3 regions of the Vibrio celticus genome follow, and region 1 is predicted to be linked to each of the others. Evidence: predicted binding sites of a transcription regulator. Region 1 holds the regulator's gene; each other region holds the start of a gene.

Evidence for each region. The regulator CRP, encoded in region 1, controls carbon source genes, mostly activating them, when cyclic AMP is high. The targets are predictions, from matches to a motif close to TGTGANNNNNNTCACA.
Region 2: OCV19_RS20880 (NupC/NupG family nucleoside CNT transporter) is a predicted target of CRP. The motif match lies at 4,721-4,736, and genes of this name have one in related genera.
Region 3: OCV19_RS23670 (glycogen/starch/alpha-glucan phosphorylase) is a predicted target of CRP. The motif match lies at 2,548-2,563, and genes of this name have one in related genera.

Annotation. Positions count from the first base shown of each region.
Region 1 is NZ_AP025463.1:295,669-305,645, forward strand. It holds gene OCV19_RS01325 (aspartate aminotransferase family protein) at 19-1,230, shown strand; gene astA (arginine N-succinyltransferase) at 1,338-2,357, shown strand; gene astD (succinylglutamate-semialdehyde dehydrogenase) at 2,397-3,854, shown strand; gene OCV19_RS01340 (DUF1338 domain-containing protein) at 4,068-4,859, shown strand; gene crp (cAMP-activated global transcriptional regulator CRP) at 5,044-5,676, opposite strand; gene OCV19_RS01350 (phosphoribulokinase) at 5,916-6,785, opposite strand; gene OCV19_RS01355 (YheU family protein) at 6,863-7,075, opposite strand; gene OCV19_RS01360 (hydrolase) at 7,171-8,163, opposite strand; gene OCV19_RS01365 (TIGR02444 family protein) at 8,371-8,841, opposite strand; gene OCV19_RS01370 (ABC transporter ATP-binding protein) at 8,838-9,977, opposite strand, start outside.
Region 2 is NZ_AP025464.1:1,096,279-1,106,255, reverse strand. It holds gene OCV19_RS20910 (GNAT family N-acetyltransferase) at 1-21, opposite strand, end outside; gene OCV19_RS20905 (HD-GYP domain-containing protein) at 248-1,513, shown strand; gene OCV19_RS20900 (PTS sugar transporter subunit IIA) at 1,648-2,097, opposite strand; gene OCV19_RS20895 (PTS ascorbate transporter subunit IIC) at 2,094-3,350, opposite strand; gene OCV19_RS20890 (PTS sugar transporter subunit IIB) at 3,361-3,630, opposite strand; gene OCV19_RS20885 (hypothetical protein) at 3,915-4,391, opposite strand; gene OCV19_RS20880 (NupC/NupG family nucleoside CNT transporter) at 5,005-6,213, shown strand; gene OCV19_RS20875 (hypothetical protein) at 6,516-6,785, shown strand; gene OCV19_RS20870 (class I SAM-dependent methyltransferase) at 6,831-7,442, shown strand; gene OCV19_RS20865 (DUF3541 domain-containing protein) at 7,561-8,709, opposite strand; gene OCV19_RS20860 (diguanylate cyclase) at 8,993-9,977, shown strand, end outside.
Region 3 is NZ_AP025464.1:1,744,661-1,754,637, reverse strand. It holds gene OCV19_RS23670 (glycogen/starch/alpha-glucan phosphorylase) at 1-2,368, opposite strand, end outside; gene malT (HTH-type transcriptional regulator MalT) at 2,936-5,644, shown strand; gene OCV19_RS23660 (DUF368 domain-containing protein) at 6,224-7,144, shown strand; gene OCV19_RS23655 (hypothetical protein) at 7,348-7,788, shown strand; gene OCV19_RS23650 (SCO family protein) at 7,785-8,381, shown strand; gene OCV19_RS23645 (copper chaperone PCu(A)C) at 8,464-8,922, shown strand; gene OCV19_RS23640 (glutathione S-transferase family protein) at 9,022-9,459, opposite strand; gene OCV19_RS23635 (IS5 family transposase) at 9,520-9,977, opposite strand, start outside.

The sequences.
Region 1 (9,977 bases):
ATCGAGAAGGAATGTACGATGACAGTGGAAAAAAAAGTAGAACGTAGTCTGTTTAATGAGGTGATGGTGCCTTGTTATAACCCAATGGAAATGATCCCAGTAAAAGGGGAAGGCGCACGCGTTTGGGACCAACAAGGCCGAGAGTATATCGACTTTGCTGGTGGTATCGCTGTGAGCTGTTTGGGTCACTGTCACCCAGCAATGGTTAACGCAGTTACTGAGCAAGCAAACAAGATTTGGCATCTAAGTAACGTGATGACCAACGAACCTGCACTGCGTCTAGCTAAGAAGCTAACCGACGTATGTTTTGCAGAAAAAGTATTCTTTGCCAACTCTGGCGCAGAAGCGAATGAAGCAGCTTTGAAGCTAGCTCGTCGTTGGGCGGCGGACGTTCACGGTCCTGAGAAATCTGAAATCATTGCATTCAAACAAGGTTTCCACGGTCGTACTTTCTTTACCGTAACTGTGGGTGGTCAAGAAGCTTACTCTGATGGTTTCGGTCCTAAACCGGGCGACGTTACTCACCTGCCTTACAACGATATTGCAGCACTAGAAGCGCACATCTCTGATCGCACTTGTGCAATCATGATGGAACCTCTGCAAGGCGAGGGCGGTATCATCTCGCCAACCTCTGAATTCGTGAACACAGTTCGTGAACTGTGTGACAAACACAATGCACTGCTTATCTTTGATGAAGTGCAAACAGGTAATGGCCGTACTGGTAATTTTTACGCTTACCAAGGTCTAGGTGTGACACCAGATATCTTGAGCACGGCTAAATCTCTGGGTGGCGGTTTCCCTATTGGTGCAATGCTGACGACTTCTGAACTGGCAACACACCTAAAAGTCGGTACGCACGGTTCTACATACGGTGGTAATCCACTGGCGTGTGCTGTTGCAGAAGCGGTTGTTGATGTGGTTAGCCAACCTGAAACATTAGCTGGCGTGAAAGAGCGTGAAGCATTGTTCCGTGATGGTCTTACTAAGATTAACGACAAGTATCAAATCTTCAGTGAAGTTCGTGGTAAAGGCCTACTACTAGGTGCTGCGCTTAACGAAGAGTGGCAAGGCCGTGCACGTGACGTATTAGTAGCAGCAGGCGAACAAGGCTTGATGGTACTGGTTGCGGGTGCAAACGTGGTTCGTTTCACGCCATCACTGGTTATTACTACACAAGAAATTGAAGAAGGCTTATCGAAACTAGACAAAGCAATCGCTACGCTAGTTTAGCCTGAGCGGCGTCATAGGAATGATCGCCAATAGAGCGATCCCATGACGTTCTGCTAAAGGCCCAAGCTTCTGGTTTTGGGCCTATTTTGCATCTGGAGGGAATATTGATGCTAGTTGTTCGCCCAATAAAATTATCTGATTACGATGCGCTGCATACCTGCGCGGTTGAATCTGGTCACGGATTCACATCTCTTCCGGTTAACGAAGAACTGTTAACTAACCGTATTACTCACTCTGAATACAGCTTTGCCAAACAAGACGTGACTGAACCCGGAGATGAAGGCTACCTAATGGTTGGCTTTGATACCGAAACCGGTGAAGTTGCAGGTACCACAGGTATCGAAGCCTCAATTGGCTGGGATGTTCCGTTTTACTCTTACCACATCAGCAAAGTGGTTCACTCATCGCAAAAACTTGGCGTAAATAACATCGTTAAGCTGCTGACTTTCGGTAATAACTACACCGGATGCAGTGAGATCTGCACACTGTTCTTGCGCCCGGCTTTCCGCGGTGGATTGAATGGTCGTCTGATGTCTAAGTGTCGCTTCTTGATCATGTCTGAGCACCCAGAGCGTTTCTCAAAAACGATTTTTGCTGAGATGCGTGGTGTATCGGATGCCGAAGGCAACTCTCCTTTCTGGCAATGGTTGCAAGAGCACTTCTTCTCGATTGACTTCACGCTTGCCGATTACCTAACCGGTATTGGTAAGAAAGGCTTCATTGCAGACCTAATGCCGAAGCTACCTATCTACGTGAACCTACTGAGCAAAGAAGCTCAAGCGGTGATCGGAGAGGTACATGACAATACGCGCCCTGCACTTAAGTTGCTGGAACGTGAAGGTTTCACTAACCGTGGCTATGTCGATATCTTTGATGCAGGCCCAACGGTTGAGTGTGATCTAAGAAACATCGAATCTGTGCGTTACTCAATTCGAGCACAGGTTCAAATTGCAGAGCACTCTAGCTCTAAAGACTTCCTAATTGGTAATACCTCGTTTGAGAACTTCCGCGCAGTAGCCGCGAAAGGTGCGTATGACCAAGCAAGCGACACAGTGATTTTATCATCTGAAGTAGCAAGCGCTCTTGAAGTAACAGAAGGCGAATTCGTTCGCATGTTGGCTCAGTAAGAGCGGCGATTATCTGTCGAAGATTTTAAGGATAGAAGTATGACTCAGTGGATAGCAGGACAGTGGGTGGCAGGTCAAGGTGACGCCATGACATCAGTAAGCCCATACAACAATGAAGTAGTGTGGCAGGGTGATAGCGCAACACCAGCACAGGTTGAATCTGCAGTAGCAGCAGCTCGTGAAGCCTTCTTGGTTTGGAAAAAACTGAGCTTTGCAGAGCGTGAAGCGATCGTGTTGAACTTTGCTGAGAAAGTTAAAGAGAACAGCGAAGAAATCGCACAGATTATCGCGAAAGAGACGGGCAAACCGATTTGGGAAACTCGCACTGAAGCGGGAGCGATGGCGGGCAAGATTGCTATCTCAATCCGTGCTTACCATGAGCGTACCGGTGAAGCTTCTCGTGAAGCGGCAGGCAACCAGATTGTACTGCGTCATCGTCCATTAGGCGTGATGGCGGTATTTGGTCCTTATAACTTCCCGGGTCACTTACCAAACGGTCATATTGTTCCTGCATTGCTATCGGGTAATACCGTGGTATTTAAGCCTTCAGAGCAGACACCTTGGACGGGTGAGTTTGCGATGAAGCTATGGCAAGAAGCGGGTCTTCCTGCTGGTGTAATCAACCTAGTACAAGGCGCTAAAGAGACAGGTATCGCACTAGCCGATGCCAAAGGTCTTGATGGCGTGCTGTTCACAGGTAGTGCTAATACTGGCCATATCCTGCATCGTCAATTCGCGGGTCAACCGGGCAAGATGCTAGCGCTAGAGATGGGTGGCAATAACCCTATGGTGATCAGTGACCAATATGGTGACGCAGACGCAACGGTATACACCATTATCCAATCGGCGTTCATCAGTGCGGGTCAACGCTGTACATGTGCTCGTCGCCTGTATGTGCCTGTTGGCGAGAAGGGTGATCTGCTACTCGATAAGCTGGTCGCAGCGACGCAAAAGATTCGTGTCGATCAGCCATTCGCTGAACCAGCACCCTTTATGGGGCCGCAAATCTCTGAAGCTGCGGCTAAGTTCATTCTGGACGCGCAAGCGAATCTACAATCGTTAGGCGGTGTCAGCCTAGTAGAAGCAAAAGCGGGTCAAGCGGCGTTTGTTTCTCCGGGTATTATCGATGCAACCAACATTGCTGAACTGCCGGATGAAGAGTACTTCGGTCCATTGCTACAAGTTGTTCGTTACCAGTCACTAGAGCAAGCGGTTGAGCTAGCTAACGACACTCGTTTTGGTTTATCTGCTGGCTTAGTATCAACAGATGATTCTGAATGGGAATACTTCGTTGACCATATCCGTGCGGGTATTGTTAACCGTAACCGTCAGCTAACAGGCGCAAGTGGTGATGCACCATTTGGTGGTCCGGGTGCTTCAGGCAACCTACGCCCAAGTGCTTACTATGCGGCGGACTACTGTGCTTATCCTATGGCTTCAATGGAAGGCGGTGAAACTCAACTTCCAGCAACGTTTAGCCCAGGTATTGAGCTTTAATTTAGGCTAATGAGTCTTAGGCTCATGCGTTAAGCTTGAAAGAGGGAGGTGGTGTTATCACTTCCCTTTTCCACCACGTCCGACACCTAGATTGGGCGGTAGATAATAATAGAACAAGTATGTCACAGGCTGATGGCTGCTGACTCTGTGTCTCAGCTTCTCCCTCTCTAATCCAAATTACTAGCTTGCTAGAACCTCTGACAAGGAGTCACCATGACGCCCGATCTACTCTTTAAATCACTATGGGACGATTACATTCACAGGCTGTGTCCATCGGCTGAGAAAGTGCATCACTTGCTGAAAGAAGATGAAGCGCTGATCAACGACCATATTGCACTGCGTACTTTTAATGTTGCCCCTCTCGGTATTGAAACACTAGCTAAGCCTTTCCTGGAACTGGGTTACAAGGCGTGTGGCGACTACCTGTTTGAGAGCAAGAAGCTAGTGGCTAAACACTACGAGCACCCAGACCCGAAGCAGCCAAAAGTGTTCATTAGTGAATTGAAGGTAGAAGAGTGTTCAAGTGACTTGCAACAGATCGTTGCGAAGTTGGTTGAGCAAGTCGACGCAACCAAACTTCAAGGTCATGAGTTCTTGTTTGGCGGTCGTCTATGGGGTTTGAGCTTCGCTGATTTCCAAGTGCTTGCAAAAGAGAGTGAATACGCGTCTTGGCTAGCAGCTCATGGATACGGTGCAAACCACTTTACGGTGAGTGTGAATCAGCTAAATAACTTCGATGAAGTACAGGCGGTGAATGACTACTTGAGCGAGTCGGGCTTCACGATCAATGCATCTGGCGGTCAGGTTAAAGGCTCTCCAGAGGTCTTATTAGAGCAATCATCAACAATGGCAGACAAAGTCCCAGTTTCATTTGTTGAAGGCAATGAGATGATTCCTGGGGGCTTCTATGAGTTCGCTAAGCGTTATGCGATGGCCAACGGTGAGCTTTACACCGGTTTTGTTGCAGCATCAGCTGACAAAATCTTTGAGAGCACCAACGGTTAAAGAAAGATACGAGCACGGATTTTGTCCTAGAGATTCGAGTACGCTTCGCTTCGAGACAGTTTGTGCTTGGAAGCTGTAGGTGTTCTATTCGCATCACGTATCTGCTCTATAGATCTTAAGAAAACAAAAAAGCCACCAAACTCGCATTTGGTGGCTTTCAAATTTTTGGCTCAGTTAATCGAGATTAACGAGTGCCGTATACCACGATAGTTTTACCGTGTGCAGAAATTAGGTTCTGCTCTTCTAGCATCTTCAAGATACGACCAACTGTCTCACGAGAACAACCAACGATCTGGCCAATCTCTTGACGAGTGATCTTGATTTGCATGCCATCAGGGTGAGTCATTGCATCTGGCTGTTTCGCTAGGTTTAGTAGCGTTTGAGCGATACGACCTGTTACGTCAAGGAACGCTAAGTCACCAACCTTTTGGCTAGTTACTTGTAGACGGTTTGCCATTTGCGCTGAAAGGCGCATTAGGATATCTGGGTTCACTTGGATAAGTTGACGGAATTTCTTGAAAGAAATCTCAGCTACTTCACAAGGAGATTTAGCACGAACCCAAGCTGTACGCTCTTGGTCTTCTTCGAACAAGCCAAGCTCACCGATGAAGTCGCCTTGGTTTAGGTAAGAAAGAATCATTTCCTTACCTTCTTCGTCTTTGATAAGAACTGCCACAGAACCTTTAACGATGTAGTACAAGGTTTCTGCCTTTTCACCAGCATGAATCAAAGTACTTTTTGAAGGGTACTTATGAATATGACAGTGTGAAAGGAACCACTCTAATGTTGGATCGGTTTGAGGTTTACCTAGAACCATAATATCTCACTTCCTCTGCAGGGTATGCTTGCCGCTTTCCGTATTTTAGCTAAGCCTGGATTGACTTGTAGGATAAGAGCACTCGTTGAGTGCTGCAAGCTATCTTGTGTTTCGTTTAAGAATAGTATCCTTTTTCAGGTACTATTTCTTGATTTTAATCGTGACCAAGCTACGATTTTTTACGCAAAATTGTGCACATGATCACGGTATGAAAAGTAATCAACCAGAATGTCGTTTTGTTAACCTATTTTTCCGGTTTCGATGAGTTGTTGCAGGATTGGCCTCACAATGAGCTCCATAGCAAAACTCATCTTGCCGCCTGGCACCACTAGCGTGTTATGACGAGACATAAACGAGCCATCAATCATAGCCAGAAGGTAGGGGAAATCGACGTTTTTGATGCCACGCAAACGTATAACTACGAAGCTTTCGTCTAAACTTGGAATCCCTTTGGCGTTGAGTGGGTTCGATGTATCTACGGTTGGAACACGCTGAAAGTTGATGTGAGTTCGCGAAAATTGTGGGGTAATGTAGTTAAGGTAATCATCCATCGAACGAACAATGGAGTCCATTACGGCTTCGCGTGAATGGCCACGATCGCGGGTGTCACGAACGAATTTTTGAATCCACTCTAGGTTTACGATAGGTACCATGCCGATCAGCAAATCGACGTGTTGAGAAACGTTAATGTCGCCATCAACCACACCACCGTGCAGGCCTTCGTAAAACATCACATCGGAATTTTCAGGGATCTCCTGCCATGGCGTAAAGGTGCCCGGCATTTGATTGTAAGGCACGGCTTCATCGAAGGTGTGCAGGTAGCTTCGTACTTTACCTGTACCTTCGTTACCGTATTTACGGAAGAACTCTTCTAGCGCACCAAAGTCGTTGGCTTGTGGACCAAAGTAGCTGATGTGCTTACCTTGCTCGCGCGCTTTACGGATCTCGACATCCATCTCTGGGCGAGTGAAGCGATGGAAACTATCCCCTTCAACCCAAGCTGCCTTCACGTCCATCATATTGAACATTTTACGGAAGGCTTCTGAGGTGGTGGTGGTGCCGGCTCCAGATGAACCCGTCACCGCAATAATTGGATGTTTAGCGGACATGACAACCCTTGTCTTTTGAGTAACTTACTTGTTAGCAATCGTTTACCACTATAACACGGCTCCTTTATGAGCGCAGCTTAGAAGCGTTTTGTGACTTGAATATCAACGGTTTCATGGAGCTCAGAAAACACGATGCTGACTTCTCCTGAAGCTAATTGATGTTTCACTTGGTCAATCTTGTTTTGCAGTGAAACCTCTACGTCGCCGTAGTCTGTGCCTTCACGCAGCACGAACTCTTTGATGAGGTTTTCCAGTGTCTCTGGCGCAATGTCTTGCCATGGGATGATCATAAATACTTCTCTCTTTTATGTTCATAGATATGTTTATTGATGTAGAAATACGTGTGCTTAGTAATGTTTTGCTTCTATTTACTAAGGCTCGGTCATTATGCCGAATCTTGGATACTTTCATAGTAGGCAGGCAAGGCTTCTTCTAACCAAAACCTTGGTTTGAGTGTGCTACCAGTAATAAACCCAACATGGCCGCCTTTTTGAAACAGTCGATAATCGATGTTATCGGGCAGAACGAATTTTGGGATCACATCATCGGTCATGAAAGGGTCGTCTTTGGCATGAATGATCTGAGTCGGCAGTTTGATCTTATTGAGCTTAGGCAGTGCAGAACATTGCGCATAATAATCTTGGGCATTTTTGAAGCCGTGCAGAGGCGCAGTGATTCGCTCATCAAACTCATACAGTTTGGTGATGTTCTTGATGGCTTCAGCGGTGATGCCAAGTTTTTCCTGTAGCAGGTTAACCTTTTTTAGCGCATTCGATTTTAGAGAGTTGAGCAGGTACTTCTTATAGAGTTTGGAGAAACCACGCTCAATGCGACTAGAGCAACACGCTAAGTCAAAAGGAGCAGATACGATTGTCGCCGCCGACAGTAATGGGTCGTCTGCGTACTCAGCCAAATAGTTCGCCAGCATGTTTCCACCTAAAGATATGCCAACCGCAACCTTAGGGTTATTCGGAAACTGGGCGTGCAAGTGTCTTAGAAAAAAGCGCGCATCTTCGACTTCACCTGAATGGTAAGCGCGAGCCAGGCGATTGGGTTTTCCACTGCAGCCTCTGAAGTGCATCATCACGGACAACCAACCATCTTTAGCAAACGCATTCATTAATCCATTGGCATAAGGGCTCTCAAAGCTACCTTCTAAACCGTGGAATAGAACGAATATCGGCTTGCTACTGCGATCATTCTTATTTGAGGTGTCACCGTCTGGTGATTCGCTCCAAGCAAGATCAAGAAAGTCACCATCGGGTGTTTCTAAGGTTTGCCAGTGAGGATGAAACAGCGCCTGCTTTCGAATAAACCGTGGCACTAAGGTTTGTAAGTGCGGATTAGAGAGACCAGCGGCTGCGGTAAATATTGTCATAAAAACGATCCATGCTTCTTTTACGGGTTTTGATAACGTGTTGAGCTTGTAACGAAACGCCCACGTTTTTATTTGAGCTTGGTTGATTCTCGGTATAAGCGCAAGGCTTTCACTTATATGAGATACAAAAACAGGCCATGGTTAACTGCTTGAATAATATCAAGGTTAAGCTTGGGTCTTGATGGAATAAAATGGAAAGAGAACGAGCTAGGGCTGTGGTGCTGGTTCAGAAAAAGCGTCGTAGAGGTTTTCTGCCCCTAATAAACGACAGTACTGAAAAGCGAGCGGTGATTGCTGATTAGCGTACAGTTGTAGGGAGTTAATACAGTCGACCAGATCGGACTGTTGTTGCTTTTCAAGCTGTAACTCAAACTGCAAGGCTTCACGGTATAGCGAGTCGACAATGTGTGCTTTGAGATGTTTACGTAGCTCTCGATAACTATGAAGCAAGGTTTCAGAGCGGCTCAAGCACTGTTGAACCTTGTGCCACTCTTCTTCAGCGAAAGACAATTGCTGCTCATCAAGCCATTTGAGAAGCAGCAGTAGATTGACGTTGCCGTGGAACTGGTTTTGCAAAGCTAGGCACGCATCCTTTACACCGCGCACACTGTAATACTGAAGGCTAAATTGCCATAGTCGTTCCAGTGTTAGTGATATTGGGGCGTGCTCTGGGCTCATAAGCTATCCATATTCTGTTCCATCTGCTCAAGATCTTCTTGAGTGGACATCCAATCCATTTCAACTTCTTCTAGCTGTGACTTACTGCTCGCTTGGAGAGCGAGTACTTTATTCAGTTTAGCCTTATTTTCAGCTTCATACAGTGATGTGTCGGATAATTCTTGCTCAGCTTCTTCAAGAGCCTGCGTTAATGTATCCATCTGCTTTTCAAATTGAGTGAGCTTTTTACGAAGTGGTGCCGTCAGTTTACGGAACTCGGCTTCTTTTCGTTTCTGCTCTTTTTTCGCTGCTGCACTGTTGGCGCCGTCTTTGGCTGGTGCCAATGCTTGTGCTTCTTTGCGCTCAACTTTCTGTTGTTCGGTTAGCCACTTGTAGTAATCGCTTAAGTCACCATCAAACGGTGCTACTTGGCGGTCGTGTACAAGGTATAAATCATCGGTAGTCGCACGCAGTAGGTAACGGTCGTGCGATACGATAACCATTGCACCTTCAAACGTCTGCAGGGCAAAAGTCAGCGCTTGACGCATGTCGAGATCCAAGTGGTTGGTTGGTTCATCGAGTAGCAACAGGTTTGGTTTTTGCCATACCAGTAGCGCTAATACTAAACGCGCTTTTTCACCACCAGAGAAGGGTGCCACTTTATCGAGCGCTTTTTCACCTTGGAAACCGAAGCTACCTAGGTAATCACGCAGTTGTTGCTCGGTGTGCTTAGGGGCAATCTGCATCATGTGTTGCAGCGGTGTTTCTTCAGGGTGCAGCGTCTCTAATTGGTGCTGTGCAAAGTAACCAATCTTAACGCCTTGCGAATAGCTCAGCTCACCACCTTGCTGTTTCAGTTCGCCAGAAAGCAGTTTAATCAGTGTTGATTTACCAGCACCATTTCGACCAAGTAGACCAATACGGCTGCCCGGCACTAGGTTCAAGCGAATCTTCTCTAGAATCAGATTGTCATCGTAACCGGCAGAGACCTCGTCCATCATCATGATTGGGTTTGGTAGTGCGTCTGGTTCTCTAAACTCAAAGCTGAATGGGTTATCAAACTGAGCAGGCAGCACTTGTTCCATTTTCTCCAACGCTTTAATACGGCTTTGCGCTTGGCGAGCCTTTGATGCTTTGTAACGGAAACGGTCAATGTA
Region 2 (9,977 bases), on a different replicon from region 1:
GTCGATAACCGTTTTAAACATGTCTTTCCTTTTTTATGGCTGCTTAATTTAAGCGAATCTTAGTCGGCAGGCTATAATGTCGCATGATTTTTAATATGCAACCACTTGTAGCACGGATTTTTCGTGATACGTTAGATCTATCACGAAACTCATTAAACCTTACAATAGTTGTGTATATAATCATTAGCTATGCATTAGTATTAGCGGCCTAAATATATAAAAACTATAAAAATGCTAGGCTTAAATAATGAATCAACATTGCCAGGACGTGACCGTGGACCTAAGGAAGGCTCTATTCGGTATTGCTAAGGCGCTTGATAACGTCGGTTTCGAAAGTAAAAATCATGGACAGAGAGTGGGCTACATCGCGTATCGATGTGCTCTGAGTGTGGGGTGGGAAGAAGAGCAAGCGCAGCTCGCGTTTTCGTTAGGCTTGATTCACGACTGTGGTGTCTCGCAAATTGATGAACAGCTCAGTTTAACGTCTGGGTTTGTACCTGACTCAAGCTATCACCATTGTCAAAAGGGCTACCAAATATTAAAAGAGTGCCCAGTTCTTTCTATATTCGCTAAGCCGGTTCTTTATCACCATACTCCGTGGTCTGAGCTAAAGGCTATTCATATCAGCGAGTTAGAAAAAGAGTTAGCAGCTATCGTGATGCTTGCTGATAGAGTGGATTATCTATACGGCATAACTTCTTCTGATCGTTATGGAAACCTAACACCCGATGGTAAAGCGAGCATCATTGAACGTTTGACTGAACAAGCCGATGAGATGTTCGAAACCAACCTTGTTCAACACATGTGTGAGTTGGTCGATCTAGATGATTTCTGGTTTTCTATGGAGATCCCATACATCGAGAACATGAGGGATAATTTTGAGCCTGTGCCATTCTTCTCTCAACAGATGTCGTTGGATGAAACAGTGGCCTTTGCCGAATTTATTGCCAACGTCGTTGATACCAAAAGTTCGTTTACCTTTAAGCACTCTTTGAAGGTTGGGCAGCTTTCAGAATACCTCGCCAAACAGCTGGGTTATTCATACACCACTCAGCGTAAACTCTATCTGGCTGGGTTGGTTCATGATATCGGTAAACTGCAAACCCCTAATGACATTCTGCATAAGCCGGATTTACTTACTGAAGAAGAGTATTGCTGTATTAAACGCCATGCAACGGACACTCGATTCGCATTGCAGGAGTTGTTCAGTTCACCTCAGGTTTGTCAGTGGGCATCTAATCACCATGAAAGGTTAGATGGTTCGGGTTACCCAATGGGCAAAACGGCTGAAGAGTTGGATCAACCCAGTCGAATTGTTGCTGTAGTGGATGTGTTTCAAGCGCTAACTCAGTCTCGCCCTTATCGTGCAGGTATGACATTAGAAGAAACACTCGCTATTTTGACGGACCACGTTGATAACTTTAAGTTGGATCGAGAAGTGTTTGAGTGCCTTAATAAACACGCGCAATATTGCTTTGAATTATCGACAGATAAAAGAATGTACGCGTTTTAACGCCACTGAATGCTTTCGAGGTGTGATGCCTTAACTCATATTCGATGAGGAATGACCAAGCACCAGAAACAGAAAAGCGATAGCCGAGGCTATCGCTTTCTTCATGGGGGCTTATCAGGATCTTTATATCGAGATTAGTAGCGTTTTAAGATCTCGATGATCGCTTGCTCAGTTTCCGCTGCGATGATGGCATCAATGTCATCATCATTTTGGAACAACTCTGATAGCGCCATAATCGTATGGATGTGGCTATCTGAGTCCATCGCCGCCAGAGTAATCAAAAGGTAAACGTCACCGTTGTCTTCTGACTCTAAATCAACACCCTTTTTGAATACCGTTACTTGCAGTGATGCTTCGTTCACACCATCTTCAGGGCGAGCATGAGGCATCGCAATCTTTGGTGCTAGAACATAGTACGCGCCAATGTCCTTGTGTTTTTGCTTGATAGCTTCAACATAGCTTGCTTCGATTTTGTTGCTCGCTAGCAGTGTTGAACAAGTCACATCAATCGCAGCATCAACCGTTAGGTTTTCTTCAGAGTTGATGATAACGCCTTGGTTACCAATTAAATCGAATAAGCTCATGAAACAATCCACCCTAGGATAAGACCAACAACACCGAAGTCGAAGTCAGCAAATGTTGTCGCTTCAAGACCAAGGCCACCCAGTACTGGAAGCAGTAGCATTGGTAGGAAAGAGATACATAGACCTTGCGTGAATGAACCTAGAATTGCACCACGTAGACCGCCTGTTGCATTACCGTAAACGCCTGCTGCACCACCTACGAAGAAGTGTGGAACGACGCCAGCTACAATGATTGTCCAGCCAAGCGCGCCTTGAACTGCCATTGCTAGTAGGCCAGCAGCGAAAGAACAAAGGAAACCGATAAGTACCGCGTTTGGTGCTACAGGGAATACCATAGGGCAGTCTAGAGCAGGTTTTGCGCCCGGTACTAGCTTGTCAGAGATACCTTTGAATGCAGGAACGATTTCAGCAATCAGCATCTTCACACCTTGCAGTACGATGTAAACCCCACCGGCAAACACAAGAGACTGCATGAAGGTGAATACTACCCAGTTCTGACCGTTTGATACTGTTTCAACAAAGTCACCGCCAGCAACAATTGAAGCAAACATAAAGAAGATAGCCATTGTTGTTGCTACTGCAACAGGCGTATCACGCAAGAACATTAGGCTCTTAGGTACGTTGATGTCTTCTGTTGATTTTGAAGTGTCACCAAACTTGCTGCCAATGTAACCCGATACTAAGTATGAGAACGTTGAGAAGTGACCCATCGCCAACTGATCAGTACCCATCACTTTCTCTGTGTATTTTTGAGCAAGTGCAGGCATGATAACCATCAGTGAACCCACAATGATCGAGCCGATTGCAACTAAAGCAGTGCCTTCGATGTTAGCTGTAGACAGGATTACCGCTACCAGCATAGACATGAACATTGTGTGGTGACCCGTTAAGAAAATATATTTTAAAGGTGTTAAACGAGCCAATAAAATATTCACAACGAATGCGAAAAACATAATTAGAGCCATTTCATAACCGAATGCTTCTTGTGCTAATGCAACAATTGCTTCGTTATTTGGAATAACACCACTTACGCCGAATGCTTCAGTAAATACAACTGAGAAGTTATTTAGTGCGCCAACAAGAGCACCAGCACCAAAACCTAAAATTAGGAAACCCATTACGGTTTTAATTGTGCCTTTTAGAATGGTAGAAACATCTGCTTTTTGTGCAACTAGGCCAATAAAAGCAATTAAACCTACCATGATCGCCGGCTCTTTTAATAAGCCGAGCATGAACTCGAAAAAGTTTTGCATAAATTTGACCTTACATGAAAGTTTTTAGTTGTTCTTCAATTGATGCTTTATCAAAAATATTTTTAAGGCTGATGATGTTCTCTTTACCAGCGTCTTTTAGTTGGTTTGCAACGTCGGTTGCTGCAACCCAAATATCCGCATTGCTTGATGCTGCAGATGATAGATCTTCGTGATCAACTTCTGCTTCGAAACCGATTTTTTTAGCGACTTCTTTTACTGCCATTTCCATCATTAGAGAAGTACCAAGGCCGTTACCGCAAACTACAAGAATCTTTTTCATAATATTTGTCTCAATTGGATTTTAGGGGTTGAGAAACTTCGTTCTCTTATTGTGTGAGAGCATAGTAATGGAAATATTCAGATTTCAATAAGATCTCCATCACAAAGCTAAAATGAGATTGTGACGGAGATCTCGTTAATTTGTAGTAAAGATCCAGAGTGAGACTTTGATCAAATTTAACTTTTCACTCGAATATGCAACGTATTTTATTGAGAAAGGCGGGCTTAATTAATTTTTATATCAGAATATAAATCTATAGAGGCTTTATTGTAGAAAATAGAGAATTAATCGTATCGACCGTAGTCAGTAAGCATTTTCTTAAGCATGCTATTAACGTCTTTGGTCTTTTTATTTCTTTTAGTCAGTTGGCTAAGAGAGGTTGGTTTTGGTGAGGCAATATTTTCACTGTCGACTTCTTCAGTTTTATCTTTCATTTTCTGTACGGCAGGCAATAACATTCTAATTTCTTCGTTATTGGCATTGGTCAGTACGACAATATTTTCAGATTCAACTTGGGTTATGGTTAATATCCCGTGTTTAACCGATTCAACCTTTTCACCAATCATAATTGATTCAGGCGCAACAGAGCGATCGGTGAGTTGACCTGTACGTAATTTCGCCGCACTAATAGCGCGGATATTTCCGGTATTTTCAAACGCGACAATAACAGTATAGGTATTATAATATTCAACTACTGTCACATAGCCGTGTCTATTTGTTTTGAATCTAGCTCCATTGTTCATGTCGTGCGGAGCTTCCATTTTCTTCACGTGTTTCCTCTCTTAGTCTCGATGGCTGTTATATCTAATCAGCTCTATTGGTATTTTATAGATAATTATTTGGTGAGATCACACAAAGTATATACGCATCTAAACTTAAGATGAATATTGAAGTCTCGGGAAATGAGGCAGAGCACAGAAAAGTAGTAAGAATCACACAGAATTAACCGAGTGATTACGCTCACACACTTAAAGACTTAACATTACAAATTCAACTCCCTACAGATTGTTTACAGTTTTGAAGCACGAAAATGACGACAAACAATACATTTTGCTTAATCCTTGACCGCGCGATCGTTTGCGTCAAAAAATGTGATGAAAGTCTCACTTAACTGTTTATACTTCTCTTCCGGTTTTAAGCCGGTGCTTAGCCAATACAAGCCGTCACATGGATATGTGAATGACCCCACGGACCGGACCAGCTACGTTCCACTGCTTGTATAAGGTGATTTTTTACATGAACAACTCGTTGTTACATTCGCTAACCCTGTTAGCTCCTTCATCGCGTAGCGTTTTGCTTGCGGTTCTTTGTCCTGTTCCTTTGATGTCATTTGCTTGGCTCATGTTCACTCTTTAAGGATTACTAGGACACATTATGAATATTCTATTTGGTTTTGTCGGTGTTCTTGCACTGATTGCTTGCGCGTACCTGCTATCTGAAAGTCGTTCTTCAATTAACTGGAAAACGGTCTCTCGTGCACTATTACTTCAAATCGGATTTGCAGCCTTAGTATTGTATTTCCCATGGGGACAATTGGCGCTAACAAGCCTAAGTAATGGTGTTTCTAGCCTGCTTGGTTTTGCAGACGTTGGTATCGCATTCCTTTTCGGTGACCTTGCTACTGAAGGCTTCATTTTCGCGGTTCGCGTGCTTCCAATCATTATCTTCTTCAGTGCTTTGATTTCTGCGCTTTATTACTTAGGCGTCATGCAAAAAGTGATTCAAATCTTGGGCGGAGCGGTGCAAAAACTGCTGGGTACAAGTAAAGCTGAATCTCTGGTTGCTACAGGTAATATCTTCCTTTCTCAGGGTGAGTCTCCTCTTCTAATTCGTCCCTTTTTAAAGTCTATGACTCGTTCGGAACTGTTTGCTGTAATGGCAGGTGGTATGGCGTCGGTAGCGGGTAGTGTACTTGGTGGTTATGCTGGCCTTGGTGTTGAGCTTAAATACCTTATCGCTGCAAGCTTTATGGCGGCTCCGGGCAGTCTGTTAATGGCGAAGATCATCGTTCCTGAGCGCAGCACACCAAGTGATTACGACCATATCGAACTAGATAAAGCTGACCAAAGCAACGTGATTGATGCATTGGCAAGCGGCGCGATGAACGGTATGAAGGTTGCGGTAGCGGTTGGTACTATGTTGGTTGCCTTCGTGAGTGTGATTGCGATGGTCAACACTGGCCTAGAAAGCCTAGGTGAAACGTTCGGTTTTGCGGGTATTACGCTGCAAGCTATCTTCGGTTACCTGTTCTCGCCTCTTGCATGGCTAATCGGTATCCCAAGTGATGAAGTATTGATGGCAGGTTCTTACATCGGTCAGAAGATCGTTATGAACGAGTTTGTTGCTTTCATCGACTTCGTTGAGAACAAAGCGCTACTATCTGAACACAGCCAAGTAATCGTGACTTTTGCTCTGTGTGGCTTTGCTAACATTGGTTCTATCGCGATTCAGTTAGGTTCAATCGGTGTTATGGCACCAGAGCGCCGTGCTGAAGTTGCAAACTTAGGTTTGAAGGCTGTAGCTGCTGGTACGCTAGCAAACCTAATGAGTGCATGCTTAGCGGGTATTTTCATCCTGCTTTAAGCTAGATTCAGTTAAAGCGGACACTTTGCTTACGGAGTTAACGTAAGAAGGGTGTCCGCTTTTTTGTGCCTGCTAATCAAGCGAACTTAGGTTTTCGTTGTCGAGTGCCATTTGCCTGTCGTGACTAAAAGCTCACTCGGAAGAGTAATAGAGCCAGTTCCTTTTATCCGATATACTTGAATATCATCAGGTTGCGATTAATAACATTCTGTTTCGATTGAGAATATTCGGTTTCGACTAAGCATATCCGCTTTCGACTAAAAACAATGGCAACCAAGCTCAAATTAATCAAGGGTCTCTCCATGAACATTCGCGTTCTCATCGGTCTTATTGTTACCTTCATTGGCTTGTTTGCGACGGTTTACCTAATTGCCGGCGGCGCTCAGTTTCCTATCTACCAGTGGCCAAAAGAGGCTTATCTCGGTTTGGTGTTCAGTGTCGTGTGGGGGGCTGGTGTCGCAGCGTCTGTAGCGTATTTCTTCTCGGCATTGGTGTTTGTCACTGTCGCCGTGGTTTGCTATGCGATCGGTTATAAAATCGGTGGGCTCTTTTCTTCAAGTTCTAAAGCTTAATCTTATCAAGGTGTGCTGATGTTCATTGAAGTAGGGCTGATTTGAATGCACTGGCTCGATCGTTGGAAGGTGTATCGCTATCATCGAAAACAGACTAACCGCTCGAATGGCGACAAGGCTAAAGCTTTAGGTTGGACTAGTGAAGAGAGTCAATTGTGTCGCTTTGAAGTGATCGCTCGTGCGGCGGACTTCGAAAAGAAGCGTGTTTTAGATTTGGGTTGTGGCTATGGCGAGTTGTTTGAACTACTCGACAGCATCTATCGTATTCAATCTTACACCGGCGTTGACCAACATGCAGGCTTTCTAAAAAAGGCTAGGCAGAACTACACAGAAGATCGTTGTCAGTTTTTGTCGGGTGACATGAGTAAAATGAGCCTTGAGGTGCACGACATTGTTATCGCTAGTGGTTCACTGAACTACATCTCTCGTGATCCTGACTATCTGACAAACATGATTACTCGTATGTTTGAGTTGGCGAATCAGACGGTGATTTTTAATCTTCTCAATTCAAGCCAATATCCTTCACGTAATACCTTGATGAGTTATCACCCTCAAGGTGTCTATCGTTTCTGTAAAACGCTCTGCGATGATGTCTCTTTAATAGAGGGCTACGCAGAAGGGGATTTCACGATAGTGATGAACAAAGTCTGCCCCTGAACTTAAACCTAAGACTAAGCTTGAGTGAAGTGATTGTTTGGTAAGAGTTAAAAAGCCGCAGACCTTGAAAGGTATGCGGCTTTTTGGGTTCTATGACCAACCTAGGCTAGGTATGCTGCTAGTTCTTCGGTGGTTGGTTTTTAATAAGTCCGTAAGGGATGTTAGTAAATACCTTAGGGTTGCCTTCATAGGTCGGCGCTTCATTCACTTGCTGCCAATCGAGTAGCATGATTGCTAGCACATTGCGGTGTTCACCGTACTCAAGATCAAAATCACCAGTGATAGAAGGGATCATGCCTTGTTTCTCATCGATAGAAGCTTGAATCGCGAGTCGAGTTTTCTCTAGAACTGGGTCATCTTCTAAACCTGCCAGCAAGAAGGTCAATCCAACCTCAGCAATCACATCTTCTTTCGCACGCAACAGAATCGTATCGATGTTTTCTCTGAAGTAATCGTAGATCCATTGATGATCTTGCTCGCTCACTTGATGCTGATAGTACTCGGAATCGCCAAAGATGACGTGTGTCATGCCGTAGAGTTTGTTGCCAAATTGCTGACTTGAAAGCTTCTTATCTTCATCGTCTGGGTACGCTTTTTTGAAGGTTTCGACAAACTCATCAACGACATCTTGTTCACCCAGTTGGCGCAGCCAGTAGACTTGATTGGCGAGTTGAGCCGCCCACGCTTTCACCATGTCTTCATTGGTCACGTATCGTGAGAAGTCATAGCGACGAATGATTTCGCGCAGCTTGGCATCGTTCTTGTGTTCTAAACCGTATTCATTAGCACGAGCCATAGAGCCTAGAAGGTCAACACCAAGGTAAAGGTATTCAGGCATGTGTTTGGTGATGTTGTAGCGTCGAACACTGCGCTCATCATTATCACCAATGTAAGATGCAACGCGCTTCTCTGAGTAGAGTACGATTTGTTCCATGGTTTGAACGTCATTCGACAGGGTGCTGAGCTTGCTTGCCACTCGTGCCATGTCACTCCACACCGCAGCCGAATACTTATCGTCTAATGTTTGGCGATACATGCGCAGCCCGTAGTGACCTTCTTTGAATGCAGGCAGAGTGTAAAGCTGGCTTTCGTAGGTGGTGCGAATGAGGTCTGCAGATTGTTTGAAAGATTGTTCATGAGAGTTGAGAGAATCTGCTTGGGTTTGAATACTCGGTACATTTGTCGCCAGAGCGTTCTCTTGTGCGTGAACAGCGACCGTAACTGAGGCCGATAGTAATGTGCACAGTGTAATCGTTTTTAGCTTCATGTCGTGAGGTACCAAGCTGATTAATAGTCTATGTAAAATAACATCGATGAATCCTTTAATGTAAGGTTTGAGTCAATACAATGTAAGCTTTATAAGGTTCACTAACCCTTTTTGATTAAACCATTCGTTTGGTAAAGAATTTTGAAGTGATGGATCACTCAATATTTGATAGATAGTCGACGTTAGTATGGATTTTTAATGACTTAGCGGCATACTGGAGCAATAAGCCAGAAATGAGCCGTTATAAGGCAGTATATAGAACAATAGTGTTAGAGGTTCGTAAATGCCAAGTGGTTCTAGCAAGCAGTGGTCTGCCAGAGTAGTAGCTTTTCTTTTTTTCCTTGCGATAGTAAGCGCAATTGAGTTCTTTCATGCCAAGCAATTAACTTTTCTTAAAAACGAATCGTATTCACAGGCAAAAAAGCAACTATCCATTATTCGTTCTCGGATTGAAGCCGCGATCGTGTCAGATATGTATATCCTCAATAATTTCTCGACCTTAGTGACCATCAACCCCGATGGTGAGGTGAAAAATTGGGATAAGATTGCTGAGAATATCATTCAAGATGGCTTCCATATTCGACTTATCGGACTCGCCAAAGACGACATTCTAAATTTTGTTTACCCGCTGGAAGGTAATGAGCAGATTCTCGGTATTAATTATCGTGATCACCCAAATCAATGGGAGTCGGTTGAGATAGCCCGTAATCTTGGCAACACCTTTATTGCTGGTCCCTTTGAGTTGTTTCAAGGTGGGCAAGCCCTCATTACGCGTACTCCGATCTTCCGAGATCCGCCTTTTAATCAAGATTATTGGGGTGTCTCCAGTGCTGTTATCGGTTTAGATGAGCTGTTTGAAGATGTTGGAATCGGCAAGATCGAGAAAAAGTATGAATTAGCAATTCGTGGTGCAAACAGTTCAGGGAAAGATGGCGCTGTCTTTTATGGTACTCAGGATGTGTTTGATAATGCGTTTGCCAATGAACAGGTGAGTTTTCCATACGGGGGTTGGTACCTTGCTCTCTCCGGTAACGAACATGTATTGATGGATGAGCCTTGGTATCGCATCCAAGCGGTAAGGCTGGTGGGCTACTCCATAATATTAGTGCTGGCGTTTGCTTTCTTTACTATTTATCGCCTTTACCGCATTGCAGATAGCCGCTCTATGCATGATGAGTTAACGATGTTACCGAATCGTCGATACTTCATGTATAGCCTCAAGCAAGCCTTCAAAACCACTCAAAAACAGAGAGCGAGAACCTTTGCTG
Region 3 (9,977 bases), on a different replicon from region 1:
TGTTAAGAATTGCTTTCTTAGCCCAACCTGCTTGGTCTTTGTATTGCGTGCCCATGTCTTCGTGCGCTTTCACGTAAGAGGCGAAGTCAGCAAGACATAGGTAAGGGTCACCACCGTCTAGCAGGCTATCAAACGTTGCACGTAGAAGACCTGGTTGACCTGGAGTGAACTCATCGCCAGTCAGTAGGTCTAGAGATGCTTTCAGTAGTGGGTCTGCATTGTAGTAGTCGTATGGGTTGTAGCCCTGAGCTTTCAGTGCTTGAACACCATCAACGTCTAGGCCGAAGATGTAGATGTTTTCATCACCCACTTCTTCACGAATCTCAACGTTTGCACCATCCATCGTACCGATAGTTAGCGCGCCGTTTAGAGCCATCTTCATGTTGCCCGTACCTGATGCTTCTTTACCAGCTAGTGAGATTTGTTGAGAAACATCTGCTGCAGGGATGATGATTTCAGCCATGCTTACACGGTAGTCAGGAATGAATACCACTTTCAGTTTGTTACCGATGCGAGGGTCGTTGTTGATCTTCTCTGCAATCTTGTTAACCGCGAAGATGATCTCTTTCGCTAGGTGGTAACCCGGTGCTGCTTTCGCTGCAAAGAAACATACGCGTGGCTCACACTCGAAACCTGGTTCGTTAAGAATACGGTGGTACAGAGATAGAATGTGTAGCAAATCTAGGTGCTGACGCTTGTATTCGTGAAGACGCTTGATTTGAACGTCAAAGATAGCGTTAGTATCTAGTTCGATACCCATGTTCTCTTGAACCCAATCAGCAAGACGCTGTTTGTTTTCTTTCTTAACAGCCATGAATTCTTTTTGGAATTTCGTGTCTGTTGCAAACTTAGCGATGCCTTCTAGCTGCTCAAGTTTTGCTGGCCACTCAGTGCCGATCTTACCTGTGATTAGCGTAGATAGACCTGGGTTACAGAACTTCAACCAACGACGTGGCGTGATGCCGTTCGTTACGTTAGTCAGTTTACCAGGGAAGATTTCGTTGAACTCAGGGAACAAGTCTTTCTTAACCAGTTGCGAGTGAAGCGCAGCTACACCGTTTACTTTGTAAGAACCAATCACACATAGGTTTGCCATGCGAACCATGCGGTGGAAACCTTCTTGGATGATAGAAAGCTTCGCTTGCTTCTCACCGTCACCAGGCCACATCTTGCGAACTTCTTGCATGAAGCGGTGGTTGATTTCAAAAATGATTTCCATGTGACGTGGAAGAAGACGGTTGATCAGTGATTCAGACCAAGTCTCTAGTGCTTCAGGAAGTAGTGTGTGGTTCGTGTATGCGAACGTATGAGCACTGATTTCCCATGCTTGATCCCAAGATAGACCTTTCTCGTCAATCAAGATGCGCATTAGCTCAGGAATCGCAATCGTTGGGTGCGTATCGTTAAGCTGAATCGTTTCTTGCTTAGGCAGATCTTCTAGAGAGAAGCCTGCTGCTTCGTGACGACGTAGAATATCGCGAACAGACGCTGCTGAGTGGAAGTACTGCTGCATTAGGCGCAGAGTCTTACCTTTCTCGTGGTTGTCGTTCGGGTAAAGAACTTTAGTGATGTTACCTGCATCGATTAGCGAGTGTTGCGCTTCGAAGTAATCACCGTTGTTAAAGCTTGCTAGTGAGAATGGTGCGATTGCCTGACATTCCCAAAGACGCAGCGGGTAAACCGTGTTTGACTCGTAACCTACGATAGGTAGATCCCAAGGCATCGCTTTTACTTCCATACCTGGAACCCAAGTACGAACTTCTTTACCGTCAACGAACTCAACGTCTACATGACCGTAAAAACCAATGTGTTGTGCTAGTTCTGGACGAGCTACTTCCCATGGGTAACCTTCAACACCACGCCATGCGTCAGGTGCTTCTTGTTGACGACCGTCTTGGAAAGATTGTTTGAATAGACCGTACTCGTAGTGAAGACCGTAGCCTACTGTTGGGTATTCTTGAGCGGCACAAGAATCCATGAAACAAGCAGCAAGACGACCTAGACCACCATTACCTAGTGATGGGTCGCGTTCTTCTTCTAGAAGGTCAGTTAGGTTTTGACCTAGCTCTTCCATTGCATGAGTGATCTGTTCGTATAGACCCATGCTGATCAGGTTGTTACCTGTTAGACGACCAATCAAAAACTCTAGTGATAGGTAGTTAACGCTCTTAGCGTTCTTAATTTTTTCATCATTTTCAGTTTCTAGCAGGTCAAAAGTCGTTAGCTCTGCAAGAGCACGACCCATTGCTAGATACCATGAACGGCTGTCTGCTGTTTCAACGGTTGTTGCGTAGGTTGCAGATAAATGTTTCTTAACACTCTCTTGGAAAGACACTTTATCGAAAGTTTTTTGCTGAGTTGGTTTCATTTCAGAAATCTCGCTTTTAATAGTTCTAATTCATCTGTGACATATCGTGCATGGTCACCATAAACTAAACATCCTCCCGCTAATGCAACTGACTAGGAGTAGATGGGAGGGCGTAGGGGGCGTACCGACTTAGGGTTAGTGATCTGACTCTCATGTTCTGACTGCGAACAAAAACTTGGAGTGACTAAGATCACAAGCTCCCGTTCGATAACTTAACTTCAATTGATGTGACTTTTATTTAACCAGATTAAAGTCATTGTTAAATCTGATATTCAGATCACGAAAATAATTTCCAACTCTCATCTTTTGCATAGATTTCCGTGTAGGGATGAACGAAGTCACATTCACAAATCAACCCGCAACGTGAGCAAAGTCTCAAATAAAGGGCGTAGACACCCAAAAACATGCAGGAGTGCAAGGTTTCTGAGGAGGATCGTAGTCGGTAACGTTTTGCTTCACGTAATATGAGTAAAGACTTAAGTAATTAGGCTCATGTCATTGGAGTGCACTCAACGATAGATTGGGATATTCCAGAACATAGCCACGGAATAGGTGTAAAACTTCGATATGTGGATCCCTTCGAAACTGACTCGTCCCGGCCGCTTACATAATGCAATCCTACGACCTAGGGTTCTCGATCTGCTTCACAATGCAGATTGCTATAAGCTTGTGTTGTTCCGCTCTCCAGCGGGCTACGGCAAAACCACCATGGCTGCACAATGGTTGGTAGATAAACCTAATGTGGGTTGGTACAGCATTGATGATAGCGACAATGATGCCTTCCGCTTTATCAACTACCTACTTCAATCACTTAATAAAGCGACTCAAAATGCCTGTCCGAATGCCCAAAAATTGGCAGAAAAGCGACAGTTTTCATCGCTGCATTCTTTATTAAGTGAAGTATTTTCCGAGATGTCGGAATTCCATCACGAGTGCTTTCTGGTGTTGGATGACTATCACTTGGTCAACAATGACGACATCCACGAAGCCATGCGCTTCTTCCTCAAACACATGCCCGATAACCTAACGTTGGTTGTCACCAGTCGTGGTACGCCACCACTTGGTACAGCAAACCTGCGCGTTCGTGACTTAATGATCGAATTAGGTAATGACTCGTTGGCGTTTGATACCGAAGAAACCACACGCTTTTTCAACCAACGCGTAGCCGACGGCATTGATGACACCACGGCAGACAGTATTTGTAGTTATGTAGAAGGTTGGCCTTCTGCACTGCAACTTATCGCGCTACAAGCACAACACCAAAAACGCACTCTTGCACAGTCCGCAGAGTCATTCTCTCACTTTAACCACGCCCATCTTTGGGACTACTTGGTTGAAGAGGTTTTCGACTTGCTAGACAAAGAAACCCGACAGTTCTTGATGCAATGTTCCGTGCTTGATCACTTCAACGATGAGCTTGTGTGTGCACTTACACAGCGTGAAGATGCGTTAGGTATGATCGAATCACTCAACCGTTTTGGTTTGTTCATCTACCCGCTTGAAGGTGAAAAGAACTGGTATCGCTTCCATAACTTGTTTGGTGAATTCCTCGCACATGAGCGCCAAGCTCGAATTCCTCAGCAGGAAGCTGAACTGCATCGAAGTGCTGCAAAAGCGTGGATCAAGCAAAACACACCACACCAAGCACTACGTCACGCACAGCGCGCTGAAGATCCAGAACTGATCATTCAAATCCTGACTGAGCACGGTTGGCCGATGTTCAACCAAGGTGAGCTTTCGTCATTAGAAATGGCGATCAAGCAGCTAACCACAGATCAACTATACAGTGAACCTAAGCTTTCGATGCTACGCGCGTGGCTTGCACAAAGTCAGCACCGTTATGACCAAGTGGGTACTTTGTTGGAAGAGGCAGAGACTCAATATCAAGCTCGAAACATTGAACTCGATACTCAGCAGCAAGGTCAATACAACGCCTTGCGCGCCCAAGTTGCCATCAACAGCAATGAACCTGAAAAAGCGTTAGAACTGGCTGAGCTTTCGTTGAGCCAACTGAACACCACTGTTTATCGTAGCCGTATTGTTGCAACCTCGGTTGTTGGCGAAGTGAATCACGTAATGGGTAACCTCAGTCGTGCGCTACCGATGATGCAACAAACAGAAAAACTGGCACGTCAGTATCAGGTTTACCATCAGGCTCTGTGGGCGATTCTGCAACAAAGCGAAATCTTGATTGCTCAAGGTTATGTTCAAGCTGCATTTGAGCTACAAGACAGTGCATTCAAATTGATTGAAGAGCACCAGCTTCAATACGTGCCGCTGCATGAATTCTTGCTGCGTGTTCGCGCTCAGATCTTCTGGTGTTGGAACCGACTAGATGAAGCGGAAGAGTGTTGCTACAAAGGCTTAGATATCCTTGGTCACCACTCTCCGAGTAAACACCTACACAGCTATTCTATGTTGGCTCGTATTTCATTGAGCCGCGGCGAGATAGATAAAGCGTCGAAGTTTATTGACCAGATTCAGCACCTATTGCGTCAATCGACTTACCACGTAGATTGGACGGCAAATGCTTCTCTTTCTTTGATTCTGTTCTGGCAAGTAAAAGGCGATAAAGAAGCTATCCGTGATTGGCTGAGTGTGGCTGTTCGACCTGAATCGGCAAGCAACCACTTCTGCCAACTTCAGTGGCGAAACATCGTTCGTGCACACATCATCCTTGAGCAATACGAAGAAGCCGAAGAAGCGCTGACCTTCCTTAAGAGTGAAGCCCAGCGTTCGCACCTGATTACAGACACCAACCGCAACTTGATCGTTGAAGCCGTGTTACGTACACAAATTAACGATGAAGACAGCGCACGAGTACTGCTTGAAGAAGCGCTTCATATGACTAACCAAACTGGTATGGTCGGTAACTTCTTAGTCGATGGCGGTACTATCGGGCATATCCTAGATAAGTTGAGCAACAAGCCTGGCTTAGGTGATTTAGAACGTCACCGCGCACAACAAATCATGAAGGATATCTCAACTACGCAACGCAGTCGCTCGGTTCATTTCGATGAAGACTTTGTTGAGAACTTGGTTAATCACCCGAATATTCCTGAGCTGGTGCGCACTAGCCCACTCACCCAGCGTGAATGGCAAGTACTTGGTCTGATCTATTCAGGATTCAGTAATGAGCAGATCGCTCAAGAACTCGATGTAGCGGGTACCACAATCAAGACTCACATCCGTAACCTTTACCAAAAGCTCAACATTGCTAACCGTAAAGAAGCAATCAGCACAGCGGAGAACTTGCTGCAGTTGATGGGGTACTAAAACGGATTCAAGATTGATTCGAGATTGATTCGAGAAAAGTTTAAGCTAGTCACCAATGGTGGCTGGCTTTTTTTTCATCTGAAGTTAGAGCTTAAAAATGTAGGAACTGGAAAAGAAAAAAGACAATCACCAAACGACAGGCAAAAAAATAGCCAACCGCAATAATCGCGATTGGCTCTATATATTTGTGAACAAATCATAAGTTCACTAACAACGTCAGTTGGCTAGGTGACCCTCGGCTTAAGAAGGGTCAATGGATATAATGCAGTTAGCGTGCCAACTTTTATTCAACGTTTTATAAGCCCTGCATCGCATAAAAACCATGAATTCGTCATGCGAATTGCAAAGTGCATTTGCATAATGCAACCAAGATGCAATATCGATAAGAAATCAGTTTCATCGCTGCTCTTAATGACAAATCACTAAGTGGTTGTTATCTAAATGTTAGGCAAATATTCACTTCAACTTATTGCGTTACAATTAATAGAGTAATAAAAGCCTTTCCCCAAAAGCATATTCATACTTTTTTTACACTAAAGTTTGTATACTGCACAAAATCATCCTCAACTCTATGAAGCAATGAATTACTTAAGTACTTTTTTCAAAGGCATGGCAATGGGCGCAGCAGACGTTGTTCCTGGCGTGTCAGGCGGAACCATCGCATTCATCACTGGTATCTACGATACGCTGCTAGAAAGCATTCGCAGAATTAACCCTAGCGTACTTGGCTTATGGAAACGCGAAGGCTTCAAAGCCGCGTTTAACCACATCAATGGTTTCTTCTTGATTTCACTGTTCGCAGGCGTATTCACCAGCATTGCGACATTTGCAAAACTGATTTCTTGGTTATTGGTCACCCACCCCGTTCCACTGTGGTCTTTCTTCTTCGGCCTGATCTTGGTCTCGGTTTTCCATATTCTTAAGCAAGTAGAGAAACGCGATATGATTCGCTTCGTGTTTTTGCTGCTTGGCGTTGCTTTCGCTTATAGCATTACCGTGCTTAAACCGCTGCAAATGGAACCAACCAGCATCAACGTATTGATTGCGGGTGCGATTGCTATCTGCGCGATGATTTTACCCGGTATTTCAGGCAGCTTTATTCTGCTCCTGATTGGCATGTATGGCCCCGTGCTTGGCGCCGTTAAATCATTTCAAGTCGATGTACTTGCGCTATTCCTTGCGGGCTGTGTGATCGGACTGCTGACTTTCTCACATGTACTGTCTTGGCTATTGCGTTCATTCCGCGACTTCACATTGGTATTCTTAACCGGTTTGATGATCGGTACGCTGCCTAAGATCTGGCCTTGGAAAGAGACCATCAGCTGGCGCACAAACTCAAAAGGTGAACAAGTTCCTCTGATTCAAGAAAACCTATCACCGTTTGATTTTGAAGCGGTAACCTCTCAGCCTTCTCAGTTGGTCATGGCGATTGTGATGATGTTTGCTGCGATTGCATTGGTTTTAGGCCTGGAGAAGTTCGCAGAGCGTAACGCTGACTAATCATTCAACGTATTTCTGGAACATGTTCAGAATGGATAGAACTTAGAAATACTAAGCTCACATATCTATTAAACAGACAAAAGCGAAGCCAATGGCTTCGCTTTTTTAGTTCTACCATACGCACAAAATTGCTTTTTGATACAAGCACGTATTGAGGGGTGTGATAACATCGCCGCTCTTATAAAATTAGATGAGAACACGACATGCACTCTGCATTAAAGGTTGCTGCTGTTGGGATCGCTCTCGTGGCAGGCTTTTATGGGCCGCAAGCAATTCAGCAGTTTAAATCAGCGATGGAGCACTCAACTGCCGACGTCAACTTGGATGATTACTGCATGCTTTCAACCACATCGTGTGAGCAGGAATCCATTTCAATGTCGCTTGACCGAGAAACCGCGCAACCTCTTCTACCCACAAAGATAAAGGTAGTTTGGGAAGGTGCTGCATCTGAGACACTGATGTTATCGCTCACAGGTTTAGAAATGGAAATGGGATCAGCGCGTTTTCAATTAAAGAGCATTGGCAACAATACCTATGAAGGTGATGTGATTTTACCTGTATGTACTTTAGATAAAATGACATGGATCGGTGAACTCACTGATGGTGTCGATACTGTAAACCCTGCAATAAGGATGGCAAGATGAGTAGAAATTGGTCGTTAGCATTGGTTGTCGCTTTTGTACTTGGCTTTGGTGTCAAAAGCTACCTTGATGGGCAAAACGAAGCTCAAGAACAGCACGCTGCAAAGCAAGAATTCTCGGCAACAACGCTTTTTGGAAAAGACAACCAACCAATAAAACTCTTTGACGAAACCGACGACAGAATTCGTATCGTTTACTTCGGTTTCACACGCTGCCCAGATGTGTGCCCCACTTCTCTAGCGATGTTAGCCGGAGCACTTAACCAAGTTTCTGATGAAGCAAAAGCCAATATTCGCCCGATGTTTGTTTCTCTCGATCCTGAACGTGATGCCGCTGAAGCCTCGTATGAATACGCGCAATACTTCCACCCGATGATGGAAGGACTAAGTGGTCCATTGGATGTCACAACGACTCTGGCTCATAACTACGGCGTTATTTTCAGAAAGACCAAGCTTGAAGGTTCAGAGTTGGAATACACCCTAGACCACAGCTCATATTTTTATTTTTTAAAGCCCGACGGTACCTTGATTACCAAAGTACCGCACACGTTGACGCCAGCGCCAATTGTTGAGGCTATCAACAAGCTGACGCAGTAAAACGTAAAAACAAAGAACTTACTCAATAAAGTTCAAAAAAGTCAGGTCCCAGACCAAAAACATAAAAATTAAGGACAACAACATGAAGTTAAAAGCACTTGCTCTAGCAGGCTTATTGCTCACCCCTTTTGCTCAGGCTAGTAGCGATATTATGGTTCATGACGCGTACGCTCGTGCAACCCCGCCTTCAGCAGTGAACAGCGCGGTGTTCACGACTCTGATGAACCACAGCGATAAAGATCGCGCTATTGTTTCTGCAACAACACCTGCAGCAGGTAAAGTAGAACTTCATGATGTAATCATGGATGGCGATGTTATGAAAATGCGCCAAGTTCAAGAGATCACCATTCCTGCGAACGGTGAAGCGGAACTTAAACCAGGTAGCCTACACATCATGTTGTTCGACCTAGCAAGCAGCTTAAAAGAAGGTGAGCAAATCGAGATGACACTGACCTTCGCCAACGGTGAAACGCAGACCTTCGATGCGCCGGTTAAGAAAGTAATGAGCGGAATGAAAAAGATGAATCACGATCATCATTAATACAATACAGCACTAACAAACATTCTGTTATAGCTATACAAGAAAACAACCATGATGACGAAAGTTATCATGGTTGTTTTTACTTAATCAAAATAAAGTTCAAAGCTCTCTCTGCTGAGCCATTTTAAATGCGGGACGAGATGTACAACGTTGCACATAACTCATCAAATTAGATTGTGGGATCTCTTGCTGAAAACTTAGCGCCCACGCTAAGGTGTGTGAAATTAAAATATCAGCAATAGAAAACACCTCACCCAATAGGTATTCGTTACTATCAAGTTGTTGGCTCAAAACTGATAAAGCGTTTTGGAACTCCTTTTGACAGACAGGTAAAATGCCATCCTGACGCATATCTTCGGGGTAAATAAAGCTGTGTTTAGCCATCGTCCACAAAGGTTGCTCAAGCTCACAAACCGCAAAAGAGCACCATTTAGCACAAAGTGCCTTTTCTCGATTGTCACTCTTGTCGCTTGGTTTGATTTGCCCCTTACCGTACTCCTGCGCTAAAAACTCTAAAATCGCTGTTGATTCAGACAAGACAAAAGGCTTTGTTGCGTAATTAAATTTAGAGATAGGGCAACCCGTTTTGCTTGTTTTTTAGTCAACACGACAAGTTTCAGGCATACCTAACCCAGTAAGCTTGTTCAACGCTTTTATCATCGCGTAAGTTTCACCCACCTGTGCATTGTAATTTCTTAAACTCAGTTGCCCTCCTAGCAACTGTTTAACTCGATACATCGCTGTTTCTGAGAGTGAACGTTTGTGGTATCCATACCGCTCTTTCCAATACTTATTTGAGCCGTATAATTTCTGGCAACCCACGGCGAGATTTCGAAGGTGACCACGCTCCCAGAAGGCTGCCCCTTCTCTTGGGGGAATAAGCGCAATGGCTCCCTTAATCTTAATAGCAGCGTGACACGCTCTCGTGTCGTAAGCGCCATCACCAGATACCTCAAGGATACTTCGGCGTGTTTGTTTCAGTAAGTTAGGGAGTACTTCTCCATCTGTAACCGTCGATAAACTTAGCTCGGCGGCAATGATCTCATGAGTGTTGG